Regions from separate parts of the Pantoea jilinensis genome, predicted to be linked through region 1. Evidence: predicted binding sites of a transcription regulator. Region 1 holds the regulator's gene; each other region holds the start of a gene.

Region 1 (6,670 bases):
GCTTTTCTATGTCTGCACGTCATCCCATTATCGCGGTGACCGGTTCCAGCGGTGCAGGAACCACCACCACCAGCCTCGCGTTTCGTAAAATCTTTCAGCAGCTCGATCTTCATGCTGCTGAGCTTGAAGGCGACAGCTTTCACCGCTTTACCCGCCCTGAAATGGATATGGCGATTCGTAAGGCGCGCGATTTAGGACGTCACGTCAGCTACTTTGGCCCGGAAGCCAATGACTTTGGTCTGCTGGAGCAGAGCTTTAAAGAGTATGGTCAAAGCGGACAGGGCCAGTCGCGTAAATATCTGCACACCTACGATGAAGCCGTACCGTGGAATCAGGTGCCCGGCACCTTTACGCCCTGGCAGCCGCTGCCGCAGAACACTGACATTCTGTTCTATGAAGGACTGCACGGCGGCGTGGTGACGGCGCAGCATAACGTGGCGGAACAGGTTGATTTGCTGGTGGGCGTTGTGCCCATTGTTAACCTGGAGTGGATTCAGAAGCTGGTGCGCGACACCGGCGAGCGCGGTCATTCACGCGAAGCAGTGATGGATTCCGTGGTGCGTTCGATGGAAGATTACATCAATTTCATCACGCCACAGTTCTCGCGCACCCACATCAACTTTCAGCGCGTCCCGACCGTCGACACCTCAAACCCGTTCGCTGCCCGCGCCATTCCGTCACTGGATGAGAGCCTTGTGGTGATTCATTTCCAGGCGCTGGAAGATATCGACTTCCCCTACCTGCTGGCGATGCTGCAGGGTTCGTTTATCTCGCACATCAATACGCTGGTCGTGCCCGGCGGCAAAATGGGTCTGGCGATGGAGCTGATCATGGGTCCGCTGGTGAAGCGGCTGATGGAAGGTAAGCGGATAGAGTAAGAGGTCAGCAAAAAAAACGCAGAGAGCAGAGGCCTTTCGCAAAGATGTAAAACTGGCATTTCTGCGGGGAAAGGCTTACTGCTGAGCTGGCTTCAGGGAGCATACACCTTTCGCAAAGACGCAAAACCGCCATCCCTGGCAGGCTCAGCGCGGGCCATCCCTGGCCCGCTATGCTTTGCTACAGGCATATGCTCCCTTCGCTTCACGTCCGGCAACCACATCCGTTTTCAGAAAGGTCGCCACTGAAAAAACCTGGTGACAAAGAATCTTACAGCAACACCTAAGCTCAACACGCCGGGAACAGGGTCAGAAGAGGAAAGCGTCCCGCGACTGGGACAAAAACGCCGGGAGCGTTTTTAAACAACGCAAAGCGTTGGCCCGGTATGGGCGCACCTCAGGGATGAGGTGCGTAATAGCGCGGGCATAGTCTTAAAGCGGACTCTCTATGCAGGAACGGCACGACACCAGACCGACTCCGAATTGGCCCGCGACTTTAAAATGCCCTTCAGCCTGTTACAGCTCAATCACTTCATAGCTATGCGTAATCGTCACGCCTTTACCCAGCATGATGGCCACCGAACAATATTTTTCAGCAGAAAGATCCACCGCGCGTGAGACCGCTTTATCCTGGAGCGCTTTACCACTCACGATAAAATGCAGGTTGATGTGCGTAAAGATTCGCGGCGCCTCTTCACGACGTTCTGAGGTCAGTTTTACTTCACAATCAGCCACATCGTTACGGCCTTTTTGCAGAATTGATACCACGTCAATCGCGCTGCATCCGCCGGCCGCCATCAGCACCATCTCCATTGGGCTGGGCGCTTTATCGCCCGAATTTCCATCCATCAGTATCTGATGGCCGGATGAGGATTCTCCGAGGAATGTCAGTCCTTCTACCCACTTCACTCTTGCCTGCATGATTTTTGCTCCGGAATACGCTGTTTTGTCGCCAGAGTACGCTTTCGCCTGGTAAACAGCAATCCAGAGAAATCCGCCTGTAGCTGAAGCGAGACAACACAAGACAGTCGGCAAAAGCTGTGCTACAAACAGTGCTGAAAATATTTTTCGTCACCCGATGGCGAAGCCGGGAAGAATGATGCGCACTGCGCCTGATGCGGCCCGAATAATTTCCTGAAAGGGAAACGCTTGAAGCTTTCACCGCCTGACAGGGAAAACTGCCCCCTGTATTTTGGGCACGATTACAACAGAGGATAATAGCGAATGGTTCTCGGCAAACCGCAAACAGACCCTACACTCGAATGGTTCCTGTCCCATTGCCATATTCACAAGTATCCATCCAAAAGTACGCTGATTCACCAAGGTGAAAAAGCAGAAACGCTTTACTACATCGTGAAAGGTTCCGTCGCGGTTCTGATTAAAGATGAAGAAGGCAAAGAGATGATTCTTTCCTACCTGAATCAGGGCGATTTCATTGGTGAGCTTGGCCTGTTCGAAGAAGGCCAGGAGCGCAGCGCCTGGGTACGTGCGAAAAGCGCGTGCGAAGTGGCGGAGATTTCTTACAAGAAATTCCGTCAGCTGATTCAGGTTAATCCCGACATCCTGATGCGACTCTCCTCGCAGATGGCGCGTCGCCTGCAGGTCACGTCTGAAAAAGTGGGTAACCTCGCTTTCCTCGACGTCACCGGACGCATTGCACAGACCCTGCTCAACCTGGCGAAGCAGCCAGATGCCATGACGCATCCCGACGGCATGCAAATTAAAATCACTCGTCAGGAAATTGGCCAGATTGTGGGTTGTTCACGCGAAACCGTGGGCCGTATTTTGAAGATGCTGGAAGATCAGAACCTGATCTCCGCACACGGCAAAACCATCGTCGTTTACGGCACCCGCTAATTCCTGTCACCCACGGCGTGATGGCAACATCACGCCGTTATTGTTTGTGTTGGGCCGATGTGGCGTCGAATTATTTACCATCCTGAAGTCAACTACGCCTTGCGGCAAACGCTGGTGCTTTGTCTGCCCGTCGCGCTGGGCTGGCTGGCTGGCGACCTGCAAAAAGGTCTGCTGTTCTCGTTAGTGCCTGCCTGCTGCAATATTGCCGGTCTGGATACCCCGCATAAACGCTTTTTCAAACGCCTGATTGTGGGTGGCAGCCTGTTTGCCCTCGGCAGCTTCCTGATTCAGTGGCTCACCCTGCATGCCATTCCGCTGCCGCTCATCCTGTTCGCCATGCCCCTGCTGCTCGGCGTGACGGGTGAGATCAGCCCGCTGCATGGTCGTCTGCTGCCCGGCACGCTTATCGCCGCCATTTTTACCCTGAGCCTCATTGGCCGCATGCCCATCTATGTTACCCCGCTGCTCTACATCGGCGGCACGCTCTGGTATGGGCTGTTTAACTGGTTCTGGTTCTGGCTGTGGAAAGAGCAGCCGATGCGCGAAAGCCTCAGCCTGATCTACCGCGAGCTGGCTAACTACTGCGACGCCAAATACACCCTGCTGACGCAGCTGACCGACCCGGAAAAGGCACTGCCGCCGCTGCTGGCGCGTCAGCAGAAAGTGGTCGATCTGATTAACACCTGCTATCAGCAGATGCACATGCTGTCGGCAAGCCGCGATCACAGCCATAAGCGGCTGACGCGCGCCTTTCAGGTGGCGCTGGATCTGCAGGAACACATCTCGGTTAGTCTGCATCGGCCGGAAGAGGTGCAGAAGCTGGTCGAACAGAGCCATGCCGAAGCGGTGATCCGCTGGAATGCCAAAACCATTTCGGCCCGGCTACGGGTGCTGGCGGATAACATCCTTTATCATCAGCTACCCGATCGCTTTGCGATGGACAAACAGCTTGGCGCGCTGGAGAAGATCGCCCATCAGCATCCCGACAATCCGGTGGGTAACTTCTGTCTTTACCACTTCAACCGCATTGCGCGGGTGCTGCGCACGCAGAAACCGCTGTATCAGCGTGATCTGATGGCGGATCGTCAGCGCCGTCTGCCGCTGTTACCGGCGCTGCGCAGTTATCTCTCTTTTCGCTCGTCAGCGCTGCGCACCGCCGGACGCTTTGCGGTAATGCTGATGCTGGGCAGTGCACTGGCGCTGTTCTTCAACATCCCCAAACCTTACTGGATCCTGATGACCATCATGTTCGTCAGCCAGAACGGTTACAGCGCTACGCGTGTTCGCATCCAGCACCGTGCGCTGGGCACCTTTGCCGGTCTGGTGATTGCGGCCGCCACGTTGCGGCTGGCGGTACCGGAGTCGCTGGTGCTGCTGATCATGCTGGCAATAACCTTTATCAGCTATCGCTTTACGCGCCAGTTCTATGGCTGGTCAATGATTGGCTTTACGGTCACGGCGGTTTACTCGCTGCAATTGCTGTCGCTGAATGGCGCGCAGTTTCTGCTGCCGCGACTGATGGATACGCTGATGGGCTGTCTGATCGCCTTTGGCGGAATGCTGTGGCTGTGGCCGCAGTGGCAGAGTGGCTTACTGCGACAGAACGCCCATGATGCGCTGGAAGCCGATCAGGACGCACTGAGATTGTTGCTGGGTAACGAACAGTCACCTGAGAAACTGGCGTATCAGCGCGTGAAGGTGAATCAGGCGCACAATGCGCTGTTTAACTCGCTGAATCAGGCGATGCAGGAACCCGCGTTTAACTCCCGCTATCTGAGTGATATGCGGCTCTGGGTCACGCACAGTCAGTTTATTGTTGAGCACATTAATGCCATAACGATTCTGGCGCGGGAGCACACTATGCTGACCGACTCGCTGGCAGAACGCTATCTGCAATCCTGTGAAATCGCGCTACAGCGGTGTCAGCAGCGGCTGGAATATGATGGTGAAAGCTCACAGGTTAATCTGCTGGATGATCTTGAGAACATCAGTGAGGGACCTGTCACGGTGGTGGAACAGCATGTGCGACGTATTCTTGACCATCTGAGCGTGATGTACACCATCTCCTCACTGGCATGGAACCAGCGACCACAACATGGCCGCTGGCTGATCAGACGCTTACGTAAAAACTAGCCTAGCCGTTAAGCACCTTGCCGACGGCGGTGGCGAAGCGGCGCATGCCCTCTTCGATATCGGCCGGTTCGATAATCAGTGACGGCGCAAAACGCATCACGTCGGTGCCGGCAACCAGCACCATCACGCCCTCAGCGGCGGCGGCATTCAGTATGTCGCGTGACTTCCCGGCATGCTGAGGTTTAAGCGCGGCGCCAATCAGCAACCCCTTGCCGCGAATGTCACTGAACAAGTCATACTTCGCATCAATGGCCTGCAGCGCTGTGACAAAGTGCTCACGCCGCATATCGACACCCGCCAGCACGTCCGGCGTATTGATAATATCCAGCGCCGTTTCAGCGATGGCGCAGGCCAGCGGATTGCCGCCATACGTGGTCCCATGCACGCCTGGTGCCATGGTCGAGGCGATCTCGTTAGTGGTCAGCATGGCGCTGACCGGGAAACCGCCGCCCAGCGCTTTGGCTGAGGTCAGAATATCGGGCTGGACGCCATAATGCTCATAGGCGAACAGTTTGCCGCTGCGTCCCATGCCACTCTGCACTTCATCCAGCACCAGCAGCGCCTGATGCTGATCGCAAAGCTCGCGCAGTCCCTGCATAAATTCCTGCGTCGCGGGCACTACGCCGCCTTCGCCCTGAATCGGTTCAACCACGATGGCGCAGGTGTGGTCGTCGATTACCGCTTTCACTGCATCAAGGTCATTAAACGGCACGTGGACGATATCCGCCGGTTTCGGCCCGAACCCGTCGGAATATTTTGGCTGTCCGCCGACCGTAACGGTAAACAGCGTCCGGCCATGAAAGGCGTTATGGAAGGCGATGATTTTACTTTTAAACGGGCTGTGACGTTTGCAGGCGTAGTAGCGCGCCAGCTTAAACGCGGCTTCGTTGGCTTCGGCACCGGAGTTGGCAAAGAAGACGCGATCGGCAAAGGTCGCCTGGATTAACTTACTGGCAAGGCGCAGCGCCGGTTCGTTGGTGAAGACGTTGCTGGTGTGCCACAGCGTCTCGCCCTGGCTTTTCAGCGTCTCCACCAGCGCAGGATGGCAGTGTCCAAGTGCGGTGACGGCGATACCACCCGAGAAATCGATATACTCTTTGCCCTGCTGATCCCATACACGGCTGCCCTTGCCTTTTACCGGCACGAACTGCGCAGGTGCATAAACAGGCAAAATAACGTTATCGAACGTCTCCCGCGTGACCGCAATTTTTTCCGCTGCCATTGATGACCCCATTTAAATGATTATTGTGCAAACATGAAATAATAATCACAAAATATGCATAAAAAATCACTCAAAGGCAACTTATTGCTCAAGGAAATTGCGCAGCAGCAGATGTCCCTGCTCGCTGAGAATGCTCTCGGGATGGAACTGTACGCCTTCCAGCGCCAGAGTTTTGTGGCGGAATCCCATAATTTCGTCAGGCTCGCCGTCACGCATCGTCCAGGCCGTCACCTCGAACGCCTCGGGCAGAGTATCGCGCTGCACAATCAGCGAGTGATAGCGGGTCACGGTAAGGGGATTATTGAGATTGCGAAACACGCCCTGGCCGGTGTGCTGAATGGCAGAGGTTTTGCCGTGCATCACCTGACGCGCACGTACCACCTGCGCGCCATACGCCTGCGCAATCGCCTGATGGCCCAGGCAGACGCCCAGCACCGGCAGCTGTCCGGCGAAGTGCCGGATTGCCGCCAGCGAGATGCCTGATTCCGACGGCGTGCAGGGGCCAGGCGAGATGGCCAGATGGGTCAGTGGCAGCGCCGCCATCTGCTCCAGCGTGATGGCATCATTGCGCACCACCTGAACC
Region 2 (6,670 bases), 1.6 Mb from region 1:
CGTCAACAAGGCGTGACTGATGCAGCCCGACTGGATTCCGACCACCAGCACCACCGGCAGTTGCTGCTCAACGACCCAGCAGGAGAGCGGACGGCCATCGTTCATCAGGCTGCGCCAGCCGCCTGTGCCCTCAACGACCACGCGACTGGCCTGCTGCATCAGGCGGGTTAAGCCCTGAGTCAGCAACCCATAGTCGATGATCTGCGCGGGATGGGTGCAGATCTCCTCTTCCTGGAAAACCAGCGGATTGATTGCCTGATAAGGCAAGTCGATGGAGGACGCGCTTTGCAGAACCTGTGCATCTTTGTTACGCAGGCCATCCGGGGTTTTAACCGCAGATCGCGCGATAGGCTTATAGCCGACTGCACTGTGTCCGGTCTGTATAAAACTTTGCAACAGGGCGCGTGACACCACCGTTTTGCCCACTGCGGTATCGGTGCCGGTAACAAATAATCTGTTCACTCAACTTCTCCTCTAAAACCGTTGCGATTAATCAGGGATTAACCTTGCTGCGAAACGGCATTTTAAGGAATGAAGGAGGGGAACAGATTGCGTTAGCGCAAGTTCAGGTCTGCTTAACCTTGCAACAACTTCACTAACAGATGTCCGTTATAGAGGGCGTCTTTGATTAGCGCGGCACCGCCCAGTGTCCCTGGCTCGCTAAATTCAGTGGGTGCCAGCTCAATACTCGCGCTGTAAGCGGGCAGTGACTGCTGCAGAATCGTATTGCTGACCGCCGGAAACAGCACATCAGCGGCGGCATTGAGCGGAGAACCTATAAGAATATGTTGTGGATTGAAGATGTTGACCATCATCGCCAGGATCCGGCCAACGTGGTGCCCGACGCTGGCAATGGTGTCGCGCGCCAGACGGTCGCCCGATTGCGCGGCCGCGCACAGTGACTGAAGCGTCAACGGCTGGTTGTTGAGCAGGCTGTCAGGCTGGGCTGGCAGACGCTGCGCTGCCAGCGCGAGCAGACTGCCGGTACTGGCTACTGTCTCCAGACAGCCATGATTACCGCAGTAGCACTGCTGACCATAAGGGTCTATCTGGGTATGGCCGATTTCGACCAGTGCCCTGCCACTTTTGTGCAGCAGCTGACCGCCACTGATCACGCCAGCACCGACGGTTTCATCAATCACAATCTGAATAACGTCCTGCGCACCGCGTGAGGCGCCAAACAGCGATTCCGCCAGCGTCCAGGCTGAAATGTCGTGCTGCACAAACACCGCTAAGCCGGTTCGCGCTGCCAGCGCATCGCCCAGCGGCATATCGCGTACCGCATAACCTGGCAAACGATGCACCACGCCGGAGGCGGCGTTAATCAGTCCTGGCAGGGTGATAGCGATAGCCGTCAGGCGTTCCAGCTTCTTTTGATGACGAATGAAAAAAGCATCGACCTGTTCTATTAGCGCGGAGAGTAATGGCTGAGCAGATTCATCAGGCAGCGGCAGGCTGTCTTCTGCCAGCGCCCGACTGCTGAGATCGCGCAGCGTGAAGGTCATTGCGCCGCGATGCAACCGAATCGCCAGATAGTGCCAGGCATCGGTGTCCAGTATCAGGCCAATCGCCGGACGGCCACGACTGCCGGGGTCCTGGTACTCGGTCTCCTGCACCAGATGCGCATCCAGCATTTCACGCACAATTTTGGTGATGCTGGCCGGCGCGAGCTGGGCACGGCGGGAAAGTTCGATACGCGAAATGGGACCGTAGCGATCAATTAATCGATATACGACACCTGCATTGGTCTGCTTAATCTGGTCAATGTGGCCAGGTTGACTGTCCGGATTCACAACCCTGCTCCCGGTTATTTTCGCGCTTCTAAATAAACATGCGCCATGGTGAGGCAGATCAGGCAACAGCGTCAAATATTTGATTAGAAATGTGATTTATCGCACAAATTGATGCGGTGACAGGCAGGGTTCAGCGCTGCTTCTCCTGCAGCAACGCCATCATGTGCTGCATCTGGGCATTTAATTCACGTCCTGCAGACCAGACCAGCCACAGCTCTGAAATGGCATCCTCTTCCGTTAACGGCAGCCAGACCAGATCGGCCAGCCGCGCCCGCCGGAATGAGGCGGGCAGAATGGATACGCCCAGACCGGTTGCGACCAGCCCCAGGATGGTCATCGCTTCACCCACTTCCTGCGTGATATAGGGCTTGATGTGATAGCGGTGCAGCAGCGCCAGAATATCGCTGTAAAGCGCGGTGCCGCCCTGAGGATCGAAGAAGACAAAGGGTTCAGCCGCCAGCGCAGTCACCGAAATTTTTTCGGCGCCCGCCAGCGGATGGGCCTTATGCACCACGGCATAGAGCGGCTCACTCAGCAGCAACTGATGCCGCAAATCGGCCGGCAGCGGCGTATTGCGCATCACACCAAGATCAAGCAGTCCTTCGTGCAACGGGACCAGTTGCTGACGGGTGTTGATCTCCTGCATCTTTATATGCACCTGTGGCCAGCGCTGACGAAACCGGAACAGTGCATCTGAGACCACCGCGGTAAACGGCGCCGAAGAGGTAAAACCAATTCTTAACTCTCCCTCTTCGCCACGATGCAGCCGGGCTGCGCGGTCAGACGCCTGCTCAACCTGTAAAAGAATCGCACGGGCATCACTCAGTAATTGCTCTCCGGCTGCGGTAAGTTGCACGCTGCGGTTGGTGCGATTAAATAGCCTGGCACCCGTTTCCGTTTCGAGCTGCATTATTTGCTGGCTGAGCGGCGGCTGAGAGATATTCAGACGCAGGGCTGCCCGCCCGAAATGTAACTCTTCGGCAACCGCAATAAAGTAGCGCAGGTGACGCAGCTCGATATTCATATTTTAAACGTCTTATTTGAGATTATTAATATATTAGACATCATAATTCCACTTTCCTATGCTGACCACTGGTTTTCTGACTGAAAGGATGATGTGTGAGTCGCTCAATACAGGCCGCCGTGGATGAGAGTGCGGTGTCTGCACCGCCAGAATCTGTGGCAGCTTCAGGATACATTCGCCGCGGAACGCCCGCGTTTATGCGCGTGACGCTGGCACTCTTCTCGGCCGGACTGGCCACCTTTGCCCTGCTCTATTGTGTGCAGCCGATTCTGCCAGTCATGTCACAGCAGTTTGGGGTTTCTCCGGCGACCAGCAGCCTGTCGCTCTCCATCTCTACCGGTCTGATGGCGCTGGGCCTCCTCGTCACCGGCCCACTCTCTGATGCTATCGGGCGTAAATCGGTGATGGTGACCGCCCTGATGCTCGCCGCCATCTGTACGCTGATCTCGGCCACGATGACCAGCTGGCACGGCATTCTGATCATGCGTGGGCTGATGGGCCTGTCGCTTAGCGGCGTTGCGGCGGTGGGCATGACCTATCTCAGTGAAGAGATAGATGCACGGGTCGTTGCCTTTTCCATGGGGTTGTATATCAGCGGTAATTCCATAGGCGGAATGAGCGGGCGTCTGCTCAGCGGTGTCCTGACCGACCTCTTCTCATGGCGGATCGCCGTGGCGGTAATCGGCTGTTTTTCACTGGCCTCCGCGCTGATGTTCTGGAAGATCCTGCCCGCATCGCGTCATTTCAGACCCATCACCCTGCGCCCGCGTAATCTGTTAATTAACTTCCGGCTGCACTGGCGCGATCCAGGCCTGCCGTGGTTGTTTGCCGAAGGCTTCCTGCTGATGGGCGCCTTCGTCACCCTGTTCAACTACATTGGCTATCGTTTACTGGACGCGCCCTGGCATCTCAGTCAGGCCGTGGTCGGGTTGTTATCCGTGGTCTACCTGACCGGCTCATGGAGTTCGCCTAAAGCGGGCGCGCTGACCAGCCGCATTGGGCGCGGGCCGGTAATGCTGGGCGCGACAGCCATCATGTTACTGGGCCTGCTGGTAACGGCCTTTAACTCCCTCTGGCTGATCCTGCCTGGGATGATGCTGTTCACTGCCGGTTTTTTTGCTGCTCATGCCGTTGCCAGCGGCTGGATCGGTCCCCGGGCGCGTCGGGCGCGGGGACAGGCTTCCTCGCTTTATCTTTTCAGCTATTACGTGGGTTCCAGCGTGGCGGGTACGCTGGGCGGTCTGTTCTGGCATAACTTCGGCTGGGGCGGTATTACGCTATTTATCAGCGTCCTGCTGATACTGGCGTTAGCGGTTGCCTGGCGCCTGCACAGTAGAAAACTCTGACAGCCTGCACGTTTGCCAGGCCCCGCCGGGTCTGGCAAACCGCCTCCAGAACGTTTGATTCAGATCCACAACAAACAAAGTGTGCGTTTCCCGCTATAATCATTTTATTGTCATAATTCATCTGTTTTGCCTTTCAGCACGGCAACAAGGAACGCCTGTGGCTCTCTACTATTACGTTAATAAACAATCAGGATATAACGATAATCATGTCGTCCATGCTGCGGGTTGCCCTCATCTTCCCGACATGGATAACAGACTGTTTCTGGGCAGTTTTTACCACGTTAACGCCGCTATTCTTCAGGCGAAAAAATATTATGTGGGTGCAATAGGCTGTGAAAATTGCTGTCCGCTCAATCATACGACCCATCCGGCAGCTCAGCTCAGTGTGGCCCTGAAGCACACGCCAACGTCGCGTTAAGCGCAGGGCTTTTAACGGTGATGGTGTTCTCTCTGGCGTGCTGCTCCGTCACATTTTGCTTATAGATTATGCTGCTGCACAGGATCTCCTTGCGTTGTCGCGGGTAATAACCTCTGGCTATCGCCCGGTGCCAGGGCGATAAAAAAAATTCAGTATTAAAAGCGCGTTATCAGGTTTCTCTTCCCGGTTTATTGACTACAATAGCGGTTAATTTTGTGACGCAGGTCACTTTCACTGGGTGTGTCTGTCACATCCACATTCGCTATTCTGACTGGCTTGACTCCTCATGCAATCAACAACTGTTTCACGTAAGACTGCCTGGCTACGCGTGGTATTGCTGGCTATTGCTGCGTTTGTCTTCAATACCACCGAATTTGTCCCGGTTGGCCTGCTGTCCGATATTGCCGCTGACTTTTCAATGCCGACGGCTGATGTCGGGATCATGCTGACTATCTATGCCTGGGTCGTCGCGCTGCTCTCACTGCCGCTGATGCTGCTAACCCGTAATATCGAGCGACGCCTGCTGCTGGGCGTGCTATTCCTGATTTTCATCGTCAGCCATATACTTTCAACCGTCGCCTGGGATTTCCGCTCGCTGATGGTGTCACGTGTGGGCATCGCCCTGTCTCACGCGGTGTTCTGGTCGATTACAGCCTCACTGGCGATTCGCGTTGCACCCGCCGGCAAGAAAACACAGGCTCTGAGTATGCTGGCGACCGGTACTGCGCTGGCAATGGTCCTGGGCGTGCCGATTGGGCGTGTGGTCGGTCAGTATCTTGGCTGGCGTACCACCTTCGGCGCGATTGGCCTCTCGGCGCTGGTGCTGATGATTATGCTGGTGCGGATCCTGCCGCGCCTGCCGAGTGAGCATACCGGCTCGCTGAGCAGTGTGCCGATGCTGTTTCGCCGTCCCGCGCTGGTCAGCATGTATCTGCTGGTGACGCTGGTGGTGACCGCGCATTACACCGCTTACAGCTATATCGAGCCGTTTATGCAGAATGTGGCGCATTCCAGCGGCAATTTTACGACCCTGCTGCTGTTGCTGTTTGGTTCAGCGGGTATTGTGGGCAGCGTGCTGTTCAGTACCCTCGGCAATAAATTCCCTTCCGGACTGCTTATTGCCGCCATCGCACTGATAACCCTTTGTATGGGGCTGCTGATTTTTGCTGCCGTCCGACCTGCCGCTATTTCAACACTGTGCGTTGTCTGGGGCATGGCAATGATGATGATTGGACTGGGTATGCAGGTGCGGGTGCTGTCACTGGCACCCGATGCCACGGATGTGGCAATGTCGCTCATGTCAGGGATTTATAATATCGGGATTGGCGCAGGTGCGCTGCTGGGGAATCAGGTCAGTCTGCATCTGAGCATGGCGGAAGTCGGGAACGTCGGCGGGATGATCGGGCTGGTGGCGTTACTCTGGTGTATTTACATCTTCCGTCGTTATCCCCAGTTGCGGAGCAACGGATAAGGCTGTGACTTAAGAATAAAAAAGGCTTCAGATAAGTGGGTTTATCTGAAGCCTGTTTATGAATATTTATCGTGCTTTTACTTATAAAGAATGGCTGTGCCATGCAGGTTGTTGTTGCCAGAGGTCGAAGTGATGCGGAAAGACTTTGCCCCGACATCGCTGGCCTTTTCTGACAGTTGCTGCTCCAGCGAGGTCAGATTAGTACTGCCCGTCGCGCTGATGACACCGATTTTTTGCGCATCAGGCGGTGTACTGCTGACCTGCTGAGCCGCGACACTGGCAAATGAGATGCTGCTTAGCAAAGCCGCTGTCACCATCAAGCTAATACGTTTCATAACAAATCCCCTCTCACTGATTCTGTCGACACCCGATTTACTGATAAATCACTGCCGTGCCGTGCAGTTTGTTCTGGCCGCTGGTTGAGGTGATACGGAACGATTTCGCACCCGCTTCATCCGCTTTAGCACTCAACTGTGATTCAAGGGAGGTCAGGTTAGTGCCGCCCTGTACAGAGATGGTGCCGACTGGCTGCTGATTAGACGGTTCGCTGGTGACGAGGTCAGCGGCATATGCGCCAAAAGTCAGAGTGGTAAGTGCCAGTGCTGCCAGGGTGGTTTT
Region 3 (6,670 bases), 190 kb from region 1:
ATAAAAAAGGCCCCGCTATGCGGAGCCTTTTTATCAACGGCACTGTATTACTTGCCGACGACGAACGCGGTTTCCCGTCCTTCATCGTTGGCCGCCATCGGCGTAACCGGCGAATAGTCGAGCTGCAGAACACGACTGGTCTCGGCTAACACTTTTTCTGTCAGCGCCACGTCGCCATTAAGCTTACGTCCCCAGGAGGGGACCACCGCACGGATTTTGTTCTGCCATTCCGGTGAAGCCATTTGCTCAGGACAGACCTTGTGCAGCAGCTCCAGCATGATGGGTGCCGCCGTTGAGGCGCCTGGCGAGGCACCTAGCAGAGCGGAAATCGTACCATCCTGCGAGGCGACCACTTCGGTGCCCAGACGCAACACGGCGCCCTCTTTCTCATCTTTCTTGATGATCTGCACACGCTGACCCGCTGTGACAAGGCGCCAGTCTTCCTGCTTCGCCTGCGGCACATAAGCACGCAGCGCCTCCATCCGGTCGCTGTCGCTTTGCAATACCTGATCCATCAGGTATTTCACCAGATCGAAGCTTTTCAGCCCCACTTTGACCATTGGCAACATATTGCTGCTGTTCAGGGACGTGAACATATCCATCAACGAACCCTGTTTCAGGAACCGGGTCGAGAAAGTGGCGAACGGGCCAAATAGCAGCACCTGCTTGCCATCCAGCACGCGGGTGTCAACGTGCGGCACGGACATCGGCGGCGCACCGACGCTGGCTTTGCCGTAAACCTTAGCCATGTGTTGCGCGACGACCTGCGGGTTTTCCGTGACCAGGAATGAACCGCCCACCGGGAAACCGGCGTAACCATTCGCTTCCGGGATACCGGCTTTCTGCAGCAGCGGTAACGCCGCGCCACCCGCACCAATAAAGATTTTGCTCGCCGTCAGCGTGCGACGCGTGCCGCTGTTCAGACACTGCAGCGTCACCTGCCAGCGACCATCGGCAAGCTTTTTGAGATCCCGCACTTCCTGACGCAGACGCAGCTGGAAATTCGCTTTCTTCTCTAACGAGGCAATCAGCTGACGGGTGATCTCACCGAAGTTCACATCGGTGCCCATCTCTGTCCAGGTCGCGGCCACTTTCTGGCGACGGTCACGGCCATTCATTACCAGCGGGATCCAGCGGGCAATCTGCTGCGGATCTTCGGAGTAGGCCATGCCGCGGAACAGAGTGCTTTTCTGCAACGCTTTGAAGCGCTTGCGCAGGAAGTCGACATTGTCGTCGCCCCAGACAAAGCTCATGTGCGGCGTGCTATGAATAAAGCTTTTGGGATTGCGCAGGTTGCCTTTCTGAACCTGATAAGCCCAGAACTGGCGGGAAATCTGAAACGATTCGTTGATCGTTATCGCTTTAGAGATGTCGATGCTGCCATCCGCCTGCTGAGGCGTATAGTTCAGCTCCGCCAGCGCCGCATGACCGGTGCCCGCGTTATTCCAGCCGTTGGAGGATTCTTCGGCCACGCTATCGAGCCGCTCCACCATTTCGATGGACCAGTCCGGCTCTAAATCCTGCAGCCATGCACCGAGGGTAGCGCTCATCACACCAGCACCAATCAGCAGCACGTCAACGTCTTTGCGCTCCTGCGCAGTAGTGGTGTCCTTTGCCATGGCACTCATCGCGAGCGCAAGGTTTACAGCTGAATTGCTCATGAGGCGACATCTCCTCTTCTGTTGACCTGAAGCCCAACAGTTTCGCAGGCGAAATAGTCACGCTTCTTACGAGCGCGTTGCGCTATTTCTCAAAGGTTAAGTCTCAGGTATAGGGTTAAAGCGGTGATAACGCGTTAACTGAACGTTATGCTTAGTCATCCGAATATAACATTCTCGCATCTGAATTAAACATTAGTTTATTTTTTAAATGCAGAAATGATTCAGCATAAGAATTAATCATCACGATGCGCGGCGTATTAGTGATTTTTTAGAGTGAAGTCAGTGAGTTAACTAAAAAAGGATGTTGCGGAAAAGCCCCATGCTGGTGCAGTGCCGGAAAGGATGTGAACAGTGCGGAATTATTTAATTAGCTGAAATTTAGCGATTTATTGCGCAGTAAGGAATAACAGGAATCAGGATGGCAGGGCCTTAACAGCCGCTTGTGTAAAAATAATGTTACATTTTTGTGAGTGTGAAAATGCGTGCGCATCGGCCCACGCATCGGATTCACCTATGACTGATTCGCGCTGGCAGGCAGCTTTTTCAGACTTATCGCCATGCGGTTATAGGTGTTCATCAGGCCAATCGCGATGTTCAAATCGACAATCTCTTTCTCACTGAACTCGGCTGTCAGTGCCGCATAGCAGGCGTCTGGCGCACCCTGCTGAGCAATCAGCGTCAGGCATTCAGCCCAGTGGAGAGCGGCCTTCTCTTTCTCACTGAACAGCGTCCCCGATTCATGCCAGACCGGGGTCAGCACGATCTTATCCCAGCTCATACCCGATTTATTCAGCGCTTTAGTATGCATATCAATGCAGTAGGCGCAGCCGTTAATCTGGGAAATGCGCAGGAACAGCAGTTCCAGTAAAGTGAGTGGCAGATCGGTTTGTGCCAGATAACTGTATACGCCGCCCAGCGCTTTCATGCCTGCCGGTGCTGCAAGGTGAAAATCGATACGTTCGCTCATCTTATTGCCTCCTGGGATTGATGAGGTGATTTTCGGCCTTTCAATGGAGCAGATAAAGTGCCAAAAAATGAGAGTCTGACTGGCCCATCGCCGCTTTCTACGCTGACACTGCAACGCGGTGCATCACGGGGGCTCAGCGAGCAGCTGCGACTGCTGATTGAACAGGCGATTAGTGAAGGGCGTTTACAGCCTGGTACGCGTTTACCTTCCTGCCGCGATCTGGCGGCGCAGCTCGGCGTGGCACGTGGCACCGTGCGTGCCAGCTATGACATGCTGGTTGATGGACAGTTTCTGCAGGCCAGAGGCGCAGCAGGTACCTTCGTCAGTCCATTACCACCGTTAAAACCGGCCGGCAATGATGCCAACTGCAAGTCACTCCATCCTGATGGAATTGAAGAGTATGAAGCGCCACCGCTGACCTTTCAGATGGGCATTCCGGCCAGCGATGCGTTTCCGGCAAAAGTCTGGCTGCGCATCCTGCAGCGTCAGACGCGCATGCAGGTCAGCAGACCGGCGAGTTATCCCGATCCACGCGGCAGCTTAGCGCTGCGTCAGGCGCTGGTGGCCTACCTCGCGGTGGCACGCGGCCTGCGCTGTCAGGCGGATCAGATCATTATCACCAGCGGTTATGCGGGCGCGATGGGCCTGATTGGGCTGGCGATGAATTTTCAGGGCAAAAAGGCCTGGCTGGAGGACCCCGGATTCTGGGTGGCACGTCGCGCGGTTGAAGCGCTACACGTCACGCCGGTTGCCGTGCCGGTTGATGCCGAAGGGTTGCAGGTTCAGGCCGGGATTGCCCGCGCGCCGGATGCCGCTTTCGCGCTGGTCACACCGGGACAGCAGGCGCCGCTGGGCATGACCATGAGCCTGGTACGCCGTCATGAATTGCTGAACTGGGCCAGCCGGGAGCAGCGCTGGATTATCGAAGATGATTATCTCGGCGAGCTTCAGCCCGGTAATCGCGCGGCCCCTGCACTCGCCGCGCTCGACAGTGAAGGGCGGGTGCTGCACATCGGCACCTTCAGCAAGACGCTGACGCCGCAACTGCGGCTCGGTTTTATGGTGGTTCCGCCGGCGCTGACGGCGCGCTTCGGTGAGGTCTGCGCGTTGCTTTCGCCTGCATCCTCAGGATTGTTACACAACGCGGTGGCGGAGTTTCTGCGGGACGGACACTTTATGCGGCATCTGCGGCGCATGAAGCGCGTTTATCATGAGCGACTGGAGCAGATGGTTGCGGCGCTCCATCCTTACTTTCCCGACCTGCAACGCACCGGGCTGGCGGTGATTGTCCGCTTACCCGCCGGTACTCCGGATGAGGCCATTGCGCAGCAGGCGGTGGAGTGGGGCATGGCCCCCTCGCCGCTGTCGGTCTGGTATCAGCAGGCCGGGCAGCGCGGTGCGGGTCTGGTACTGGGTGCGGCACATCTGCCGCGTGAAGGTTACGCGCGCAGCGCTGAACGGCTAAAAGCGCTGGTCGATGCGCAGGCGGTCAGCCCCTGAACCAGCGACGCCAGACAAAGCGGATAACAAAAAACTCTATGGCGCCCAGTAGCAAAAACCAGACGCAAAACACCACTGTGTAGAGCTGATTCAGATCCTGTAAATGGAACATCTGCAACAGATGCTGCGCCACCGTCACGCTAAAAGCGGGCGCGGGCAGCAGCAGCGCCGAGAGAAAGCCCAGCAGCAAAATGCCACCAGGCACAACCAACGTTTCAAAAGGGTTATTCATAACCGGTATCCCATATTTATCAGCCCGGCATTTTCCGGTAATCGTCGACAGGGTTCAATGGTGGTGTGCGGCAATACGCCCACATGGCGTAGTGCAGGGCAGGGAAAACGGCCAGAAAATGCTTTGCCACCATCGACTTAGCGCCATTCATAGCGAATGATAAGAGTTATAGCCTTTGCTATACTTAAATCCCTGATTTTACTGTCTTTTTATCTTGAGGTTTGCGTGGTAGACTGCGCCCACTTTTTCATAACTGAACACTTTGTGTGGTGAATTCAGCGTGAATTGCCGCTTTTTCGCCCCAGGTGAATAAATCATGACCTTTATTGCCACTTTAATTCTTGCGCTGGGTATGTCGATGGACGCGTTTGCCGCTGCGCTGGGCAAAGGTGCCACATTGCATCGTCCTGGTTTTAAAGAAGCGCTGCGTACCGGTCTGATCTTCGGCTCTATTGAAGCGCTGACCCCACTGATTGGCTGGGCACTTGGTCTGGCGGCCAGTCGTTACATCATGGCGTGGGATCACTGGGTTGCCTTCACCCTGCTGGCCTTTCTGGGTGGCCGTATGATGATGGAAGGTTTTCGTCAGACAGCCGTCGCAGAACCTTGTGAAGCCCCGCAAAGTCATGGCTTTATGGTCCTGGCGACCACTGCCGTCGCGACCAGCCTGGATGCACTGGCGGTCGGCGTTGGTCTGGCCTTTTTACAGGTGAATATCATCACCACCGCGCTGACCATTGGTGCCGCCACCACAGTGATGGCGACGACCGGCGTATTAGTCGGACGCTTTATCGGTCCGGTACTGGGCAAATGGGCGGAAGTACTGGGTGGCGTGGTGTTAATCGCCGTCGGCTCCACCATTCTGTTGCAGCATCTTGGCTACACCGCCTAGGGCCTTTGCACATAAAAGCGGTATTTTTGTGATCTGCTTCAAATTTATTTGCTGTTAAAACGCACAGCGGCTATACTTTTTCAGTATATGTTCAACTAAATTTGAATCAGGCATTTTATGAAACGCATCATTAAACACGTGTTCCGCGCTTATGTTGAGACGTTCAAACACGTACCGCCGGGTGCCATGTACTAAGCACCCCGCAAGAAACCCTCGATAATCGCGGTCAGGGATCGACCTGTGATTATCACCTTTTGCTTTTGCTTTCTTCTGAGTAAACCCGCGTTTTGCACTTCCTGGTGCGTCTAATCTGCTTCTGCCACTCTTCTTGTTGTCTTTCCGCTAAAAACACTTTCTGGCGACAAAATGACGCCTTTGCAGCCGTGCGTTATGTGCTGGTTGTAATTCCTTGTTTATGTAACCTGGTTTTCGATTTCATGCTGATTGTCTCTGCGTCAACGTGAGAATCATGGCAAAAGTGTCATGATTTAGTGCCGCTCTAAATTGTAAATTTTTTCTGATAGGTCATCCTTTAATATGCTATCTCATGTAGCTTAATTCTGTCGTAATCGACGGCTTATAGCTGAATATATGAGGTCTTATCGGCGATATAATGTTCAGGGAGAATATAAATGGATGCAGCATTGCTCGATATGATGCGCTCAGGCCGAAATAAGCACTGGGCTGAAACAATGATTAATCTTGAGGCCAGAAAGCTGATCAATACGGCTAATCATGTGTCCTCGGCCCATCTTTCAAATGGCATGACTCAGGTAAAGTTCGTTCAGGAGATTAGAGATCTCATTGAGAAGGAATTTGCCGCTGCACGACGTGCAAAATCTGACGAAGAGTGCGTGGCATGTATTAGAAATTTGCGGATAGAAATGGAAAACCTTCAGGAGCAGGACAGAATGCTGCGCATGAAAGCTGCGAAACTCTACGCCAAAGTGGAGTTTGTTAAGGAAAACAATAAAATCGTTGGGTATGTGATTTCTGCTGTAAATGTTGTTATGGCCGGTGCCGAAATAGCTACTGGCCTAACCCTTATAGGTTCTATGACGCCTATGGGTATTCTGGCTGGTGCAGTGCTGGTTATTGACGGCGCTAACGGCATAAGCAAAGAATTTTCGAACTACGTTATGGGTATAAAAAACACCGAAGGTTTAGTGGCTGATGCTGCCATGTCTTCCGCTCAATTTATGGGGTTCAGTCCAAACAGCGGGCTGGCAGTCTATAAATCAGTCTCGCTGGTCGCAAATGCTTATACCGTATTTGGCCTCTTCAGGCGCCCCGGAACCTGGCGTTTATTCAGATACATGCCATCCGATTATTTCCGAAAAGTTAACACAATGAGCCGCGCCAAACTCACAATGCACATAGTCGGTTATGGTGTTACGGCCAAAGTCATATTTGACCTT

What was found. The regulator CRP, encoded in region 1, controls carbon source genes, mostly activating them, when cyclic AMP is high. The targets are predictions, from matches to a motif close to ATGTGANNNNNNTCACAT.
Region 2: KTJ90_RS09595 (sugar transporter) is a predicted target of CRP. The motif match lies at 4,795-4,812, and genes of this name have one in related genera.
Region 3: azuC (stress response protein AzuC) is a predicted target of CRP. The motif match lies at 5,279-5,296, and genes of this name have one in related genera.

The regions. Positions count from the first base shown of each region.
Region 1 covers NZ_CP077746.1:417,768-424,437, reverse strand. The annotation lists gene KTJ90_RS01935 (phosphoribulokinase) at 9-878, shown strand; gene KTJ90_RS01930 (OsmC family protein) at 1,392-1,796, opposite strand; gene crp (cAMP-activated global transcriptional regulator CRP) at 2,100-2,732, shown strand; gene KTJ90_RS01920 (YccS/YhfK family putative transporter) at 2,790-4,865, shown strand; gene argD (bifunctional acetylornithine/succinyldiaminopimelate transaminase) at 4,867-6,087, opposite strand; gene KTJ90_RS01910 (aminodeoxychorismate/anthranilate synthase component II) at 6,169-6,670, opposite strand, start outside.
Region 2 covers NZ_CP077746.1:2,036,827-2,043,496, reverse strand. The annotation lists gene bioD (dethiobiotin synthase) at 1-462, opposite strand, end outside; gene mlc (sugar metabolism global transcriptional regulator Mlc) at 576-1,793, opposite strand; gene KTJ90_RS09610 (LysR family transcriptional regulator) at 1,924-2,817, opposite strand; gene ynfM (multidrug efflux MFS transporter YnfM/SxtP(Kp)) at 2,913-4,163, shown strand; gene KTJ90_RS09600 (hypothetical protein) at 4,321-4,581, shown strand; gene KTJ90_RS09595 (sugar transporter) at 4,868-6,052, shown strand; gene bhsA (multiple stress resistance protein BhsA) at 6,130-6,387, opposite strand; gene bhsA (multiple stress resistance protein BhsA) at 6,425-6,670, opposite strand, start outside.
Region 3 covers NZ_CP077746.1:228,504-235,173, forward strand. The annotation lists gene mqo (malate dehydrogenase (quinone)) at 48-1,661, opposite strand; gene KTJ90_RS01065 (carboxymuconolactone decarboxylase family protein) at 2,173-2,628, opposite strand; gene pdxR (MocR-like pyridoxine biosynthesis transcription factor PdxR) at 2,686-4,128, shown strand; gene KTJ90_RS01075 (DUF1158 domain-containing protein) at 4,118-4,360, opposite strand; gene mntP (manganese efflux pump MntP) at 4,677-5,252, shown strand; gene azuC (stress response protein AzuC) at 5,370-5,447, shown strand; gene KTJ90_RS01090 (DUF4225 domain-containing protein) at 5,885-6,670, shown strand, end outside.